One region of the Micromonospora sp. NPDC050686 genome, then DNA from elsewhere that is predicted to be linked to it. Evidence: riboswitches for the same ligand, from Rfam matches in the RefSeq annotation. Region 1 holds a riboswitch; the other holds the start of a gene.

What was found. A riboswitch is a leader RNA that binds a small molecule or an ion and turns the genes downstream of it on or off. The one in region 1 is predicted to bind S-adenosylmethionine.
Region 2: another riboswitch for S-adenosylmethionine. It lies ahead of AB0H57_RS14480 (ABC transporter substrate-binding protein); the one in region 1 lies ahead of thrC (threonine synthase).

What each region holds. Positions count from the first base shown of each region.
Region 1 is NZ_JBFAID010000002.1:201,935-205,313, forward strand. Features, by position in the region: gene AB0H57_RS03105 (alpha/beta fold hydrolase) at 1-102, shown strand, start outside; gene AB0H57_RS03110 (ABC transporter permease subunit) at 102-1,013, shown strand; gene AB0H57_RS03115 (DoxX family protein) at 1,201-1,650, shown strand; SAM riboswitch class I at 1,849-1,983, shown strand; gene thrC (threonine synthase) at 1,995-3,281, shown strand.
Region 2 is NZ_JBFAID010000017.1:59,341-62,719, reverse strand. Features, by position in the region: gene AB0H57_RS14490 (amino acid ABC transporter ATP-binding protein) at 1-360, opposite strand, end outside; gene AB0H57_RS14485 (amino acid ABC transporter permease) at 366-1,166, opposite strand; gene AB0H57_RS14480 (ABC transporter substrate-binding protein) at 1,203-2,060, opposite strand; SAM riboswitch class IV at 2,307-2,418, opposite strand; gene AB0H57_RS14475 (acyltransferase domain-containing protein) at 2,497-3,379, opposite strand, start outside.

The DNA of each region.
Region 1 (3,379 bases):
CGGGCCGGCATCGGGGTGGACCGGGTGGTGCCGCGGCGGCGCCTGGAGGACGCGTTCCTCGCTCTGGTGGGCGAGAACTCTCGGGGAAGCGGGGACCGGTGATGGCGGGTTCGTCGGTGGCGTCGGGCGCGGGTTCGTCCGGCGCGGGTACGGCCGGGTCCGGTGGCGCGGCGCGCGGCTACCGCCCGTCGGCGACGCTGCCGTTCGCGGCGGAGTTCCGGCGGCAGGCGTCGCGCCGGCGTACCCAGCTCGCGCTGGGGTTCATGGCGCTGCTGCCGATCATCATCCTGATCGCGTTCCAGTTCGAGTCCGGCGGCGACGACGGCAACGGCCGGGGCGAGTTCGCCAGCCTCGCCGACCTGGCCACCTCGGGCGGGTTGAACTTCACCCTCTTCTCCATCCTGGTCTCGGCGTCGTTCCTGCTGGTCGTGGTGGTCGCGCTGTTCTGCGGCGACACGGTGGCCAGCGAGGCGAGCTGGGGCAGCCTGCGCTACCTGCTGGCGGTGCCGGTGCCCCGGGCCCGGCTGCTCACCGTGAAGCTGGTGGTCGCGCTGGCGTACTCGCTGCTGGCGCTGCTGCTGCTCGCCGGCACCGCGCTGCTGGTCGGCACCCTGCGGTACGGCTGGGAGCCGCTGCGCAGCCAGGTCGCCGCCGAGCTGGCGCCGGGGGAGGGGGTGCTGCGGCTGCTCGCGGTGCTCGGCTACCTGGCGGTCGTACTCCTGGTGGTGGCCGGGCTGGCGTTCCTGCTCTCGGTGACCACGGACGCCGCGCTGGGCGCGGTCGGCGGCGCGGTGCTGCTCTGGATCCTGTCCAGCATCCTCGACCAGATCACCGCGCTGGGCGTGCTGCGCGACTTCCTGCCCACCCACTACAGCAGCGCCTGGCTGGGGCTGCTCTCCACGCCGGTGCAGACCGACGACGTGGTCCGCGGCAGCATCTCGGCGATCGCCTACGCCACCCTCTTCTGGTCGCTGGCCTACTGGCGCTTCACCCGCAAGGACATCACCAGCTGAGGTGCAAGGCGGGGCCCTCTGTCACCGCGTTTTGTGTAGGAGGGGGCCCTGCTTAACACCACCTCACCGCACGCCCATATCATGGGAGCGTTCCCATGGGATTGTCCCGCGAGCAAGGAATCGATTAACTTCAATCACTGCGCCCGCCATCCTGGACGTCGTCCGACACCCGTCCCAGGAGGTCCCCATGGTTACGGCGCAGTTGAACGGTCCCGTGCTCTCCCTGTTCCGCATCGTCGCCGGCGCGCTCTTCCTGTGCCACGGCGCGGCGTCGATCTTCGGCGTCCTCGGTGGCAACCCGGCCACCGGCGGAGCGATCCCGTTCGCCACCTGGCCCGGCTGGTGGGCCGCGTTGATCCAACTGGTCTGCGGCACGCTCGTGCTCGTCGGGCTGGCAACCCGGCCAGCCGCGCTGCTCGCCTCCGGCTCGATGGCGTACGCGTACTTCGTGGTGCACCAGCCGCACGACCTGCTGCCGCTGCGCAACGGCGGTGAGCTGGCGGCCCTCTTCTGCTGGTCGTTCCTGCTGGTCGCGGTGCTCGGCCCGGGCAGCTGGGCGGTGGACGTGCTGCTGTCCCGCCGTCGCGCCGGCCCGGCGGAAACCACCCCCGCCCCCCACGCGTCGGTCCCCGCCTGAGCCCCGAGCCCGCCCGGCGCCCGCTTCGGGTGCGGTTGTTGTCCTCCCGGCGACAACCACCGCACCCGGCGGTGGGTCAGTGCCGGCGGACCGCTCCGGCGGCGACCACGCGGCGGTGACGGCGGGGCGCGGTTCACAGGCTGGGATCACGGGTGAGCAGGGGCAGCCCTCCGCCTAGACTCGGCGGCACAACTGAATACCTCATCCAGAGGGGCTGAGGGATACGGCCCGACGACGCCCCGGCAACCACCCCGTGCGACTCGACGCAGAGCGCGACGGGGCAGGTGCCAATTCCGTCCCCGCCGCAGGGTGCGACGCGGGGAAAGATGAGAGGACTCCTCGACATGACGTCGACCCTTCCCGTCACCGGTATCGACACCACCGCCAGCCCGGCCCGGGCTCTGGTCTGTCGCGCCTGCTCCGCGCGGTACCCGCTGGCCGCCCAGCACGCCTGTTACGAGTGTTTCGGCCCGCTGGAGGTCGACTACGACAGCACCGCGCTGGCCGCCGTCACCCGGGAGCGGATCGCGGCCGGGCCGGCCAACATCTGGCGGTACGCGCCGCTGCTGCCCGCCGGCCAGGATCCGGCCACCCGGGTGACCCTGGACCCGGGGCTCACCCCGCTGGTGGCCGCCCCGCACCTCGCCGCCGAACTGGGCGTCACCGCCCCGCTCTGGGTCAAGGACGACAGCGCCAACCCGACCCACTCGTTCAAGGACCGGGTGGTGTCGGTGGCGCTGACCGCCGCGCGGGCGCTCGGCTTCACCCGCTTCGCCTGCGCCTCCACCGGCAACCTGGCCAACTCGGTGGCCGCGCACGCCGCCCGGGCCGGGGCGCCGTCGGTGGTGTTCATCCCCGGCGACCTGGAGCAGGGCAAGGTGGTCACCACCGCCGTCTACGGCGGCGAGCTGGTCGCCGTCGACGGCTCGTACGACGACGTGAACCGGCTCTGCGGCGAGCTGGTGGAGACCGACGAGTTCGAGGACACCGCCTTCGTCAACGTCAACGTCCGGCCGTACTACGCGGAGGGTTCCAAGACGCTCGGCTACGAGGTGGCCGAGCAGCTCGGCTGGCGGATCCCCGCCCAGGTGGTGATCCCGATGGCCTCCGGCGAGCTGCTCACCAAGATCGACAAGGCGTTCACCGAGCTGGTCGAGATCGGCCTGGTGGAGGCCCCGGCCGGTGGCTGGAAGGTCTTCGGCGCTCAGTCCGCCGGCTGCAACCCGATCGCCACCGCGCTGCATTCCGGCACCGACACGATCACCCCGGTCCGGCCCACCGGCCTCGCCAAGTCGCTCAACATCGGCGACCCGGCGGCCGGCCTCTACGCGCTGGAGGCGGTCCGCCGCACCGGCGGCTGGATGGAGTACGCCGACGACGACGAGATCCGCGCCGGGATCCGGCTGCTGGCCCGGACCACCGGCGTGTTCGCCGAGACCGCCGGCGGGGTCACCGTCGCGGTGCTGCGCAAGCTGGTCGAGTCCGGCCGGCTCGACCCGACCGCCGAGACCGTGGTGTTCAACACCGGCGAGGGCCTGAAGACCATCGACGCCGTCGCCGCCCAGGTCGGCCCCACCCACCGCATCAAGCCCTCCCTCCGCGCCGCCCGCGACAGCGGCCTCCTCACCTGACCCCGGCCCGAGTGGGCTGGGTGGATCGCCCGGCTGGGGGATGGGGTCGTACGCATCAGTAAGCGGTCATTCGCCCTCGGTGGGGGAAAACCGCCGCC
Region 2 (3,379 bases), on a different contig from region 1:
CCGCACCGCCTCCTCCTCGCCCAGCTTCTTCAGCTTGCGCAGCGCGAGCGTGATGTTGCGCAGCACGGTCAGGTGCGGGAAGAGGTTGAACTGCTGGAACACCATCCCGATGCGCTGGCGCAGCGCGTCCGGGTCGTCGCCCAGCACGCTGCGCCCGTCCAGCAGCACGTCACCCCGGTCCGGCTCGATCAGCCGGTTGACGGTGCGCAGCAGGGTGGACTTGCCGGAGCCCGACGGCCCGATCACACAGGCCGTCCCGCCCCGCGCGACGTCCAGGTCGGCGCCGCGCAGCACCCGGTTGGCGCCGAAGGCCAGGTGCACGTCCCGGACGGCGAGGCTGACCGGGGTGGTGGTGGCGATGCTCATCAGGGCTCCTTGCGGGTCGGGACGGCGGTCTCCGGCGGCAGCGCGGTGGAGCCGGCCACGGCCAGGCCACCGTCGTCCTCCGGGTCGACGGTGACCGCGCGGCCCTGCCGCAGCCGCCGGTCGATCGCGTTGACCGCGTGGGTCAGCGGCACGGTCAGCACCAGGTAGCAGAGGCCGGCCAGCAGCAGCGCCGACTGGTTGCCGGTGTTGGCCGCGTAGTCCTGGCCGATCCGGAACAGCTCCCGCTGGCTGGCCAGCAGGCCGAGGAAGTAGACCAGACTGGAATCCTTGATCAGCGCGATCAGCTGGTTCACCCAGGCCGGCAGCACCCGGCGAATCCCCTGCGGGACGATGACCAGGCGCATCGCCGCGCCCCAGGAGAAGCCGAGCGCCCGCGCCCCCTCCAGCTGCGCCGCCTCGACGCTCTGGATGCCGGCGCGGAAGATCTCCCCGATGTACGCCGCCGCGATCAGCGACAGCGCCAGGATGCCCAGCGGGTACGGGTTCGGCCCCCACACCTGCATCCCGAACGGGGCCAGGCCGACGCCGATCAGCAGGATGGTCGCCGCCGCCGGCAGGCCGCGGAAGACGTCCGTGTAGACCCGCGCCGGCCAGCGCAACCACCGGGTACGGGAGATGCCGGCGACCGCCAGCAGCAGCCCCAGCACCGAGCCGAGCAGGGCGGCAGAGAGCGCCAGGATCAGCGTGTTCGGCAACCCGACCGTCAGCATCTCGGGCAGCGCCTCGCGCATGGAGTCCCAGTCGAAGAAGGTCTCCCACAGGGTGCTCAACGGATCCATCGTCTGCTCCTACCGCCCCGCTCGTTCGTGCGTACGTCAGGAAGCCGCCGACGCCGACGGCGCCGCGACCGTGCCGCTGCCCGGCGTGAAGTCGGCCGGGATCGGCCGGCCCGGGTAGTAGTGCTCCTGGAGCCTGGTCCAGGTGCCGTCGGCGATCACCTGGTCGAGGCCGGAGTTCAGCGCCTCGCGCAGCTCGTCGTTCCCCTTGGCCACCGCGTACGCGGTCGGGGCCGGGCTGATCTGCTTGGCCGCGACCTTGATCTTGCCGCCGCTGTCCGCGGCCGACTTGTCGCCGATCTCGGCCGGGGCGATCCAGGCGTCGGCGGTGCCGGCCTTGAGCTGGTTGATCGCGCCGTTGTAGTCGGGCACCCGCACCGGGTTCAGGCCCTCCTTGGTGGCGTAGTCGTCCTGCACGGTGCCCTGCACCACGACCACCCGCTTGCCGGCGAGCTGGTCGAAGCCGGTGATGGTCGAGGTGGCCGGCACATCCAGCCCGAAGTAGCCGAAGTCGTAGCCGTTGCCGAAGTCCACGGTCTTCTTCCGCGCCTCGGTGATGGTGATCGACGAGCTGCCCACGTCGAACTTGCGGTTGTTGACCTGGGACAGCAGCGCGGAGAAGTCCGTGCCGACGAACTCGACCTTGAGGCCGACCTTGCCGGCCACGGCGGTGAGCAGGTCGTTGTCGAAGCCGGTGAACTTGCCGTCCTTCAGGTACACGTTCGGCGGCGCGTCGGTGAGGGTGCCGGCCCGCAGCACGCCCGGCTGGAGCAGGCCGTACGGGTTGTCGGCGGAGGCGGCGGAGTCGTCCCCGCCGCAGGCGGTCAGCGCGGTGGCGGCGAGCACGGCGGCGGCGCCGAGGGCGGCCACCTTGGACAGGGCAGGCAGGAATCGCACGGGTTTCTCCGATGAATGTCGGGCGGCGCACGGGGCGCGCGCCAGGAGACGGTGCGCCGGACGAGGGCACACCGCTGCGGGTGGTACGAGGAAGGGAAGGGTTCGACTAGCGTGCGGCGCGGCGACGACAGACGCCGCTGCACACCCGCATGAAGTCGATGTGCCGCCGCTTCACCGGTGTGAAGTCCGCGGTGGAAAGAAAGCTGGACATGGTTCTCCTGCGGTCGCTGTGCTGACCTGGGAACCAGGCCACGCTTGCACCGGCGCCGTGCCGGTGCCTGGTCCTCACCCGGAGCACCCCACCGTGGAGGAGGGTTGCCGGCCAGCAAGCCGGGGCTTTGCGCTGGCGCTCATGACCTGCCTGGAAATCTAGAGCCCCGCCGGGCGATCGTCCAGCCGTTATGACCACGCTCACGGCCCGCCGGGGCGGATGCGCCTAGCTCGGGAAGCGGCCGCGGCGCCAGCGCCAGTGGCGGCCGGCGCGCAGATGGTCGACGACCGCGCGCTGCAGCGCGGTGCGGCGCGGCAGCTGGTCGAGCGGGGTGGTCAGGGTGCGGAACACGAACCGCAGCACCTCGACGTCGGCGTCGATCCCCTCCGGCTCCTCGTAGGGTTCCAGCTCGAACCTCCGCTGGAACCGGACGATGTTGGAGTCCTCGGGCAGGTATTCCCGCAACTGCGGGTCGAGCAGCCACGAGCCGCAGGAGAACTCCGGGTAGCGCTCGTCGGGGAAGTGGCGCGGGAAGAACGCGCGGGCCTCGTCGAGCGACGCCTCGACCGCCGCCGGGGTCAGCGGCCCCGCCTCGGGGATGTGCAGGCCGATGGCGGCGTCGCCGCGCTGGTGCTGCAGCCGGCCCAGCTCGTAGAGGCCGCCGCGCGCGTGCAGCGTCAACCAGCTCTGCATGACCGGCCAGCCCGCGCCGCGCATCCGCCGGTCGATCGCGAGGTTGCGGCCCAGATCGGCGAGGGTCACCCAGGACACGGCATCGGCGATGCCGTGGTCGCGGTGGTACGCCCGGACGACGTCGACCAGGGCCAGGTACGCGTACCCGTAGAGATGCCGCCAGGCGGGACCGCGTTCGCGCGGCAGCGCCGGACCGGGCGGCAGCCAGTCGTGGCCCCCGAGATCGGCGCGGACCAGGGCGGTCGAGCGGTCGAGCAGCCAGCGCAGCTCCGGAGTCCACAGCGGAGAGTCGGGGTCGGGCCAGCCCGCCATGATCTCGGCGGCGTCGTCCGGCCGCACCGCGAGCCGGTCGAGGATCGCGGGCGCGTCGGCCCTGGCGGGCAGCGGAGCCGACGGCCGGTCGCCGGCGAGCCGG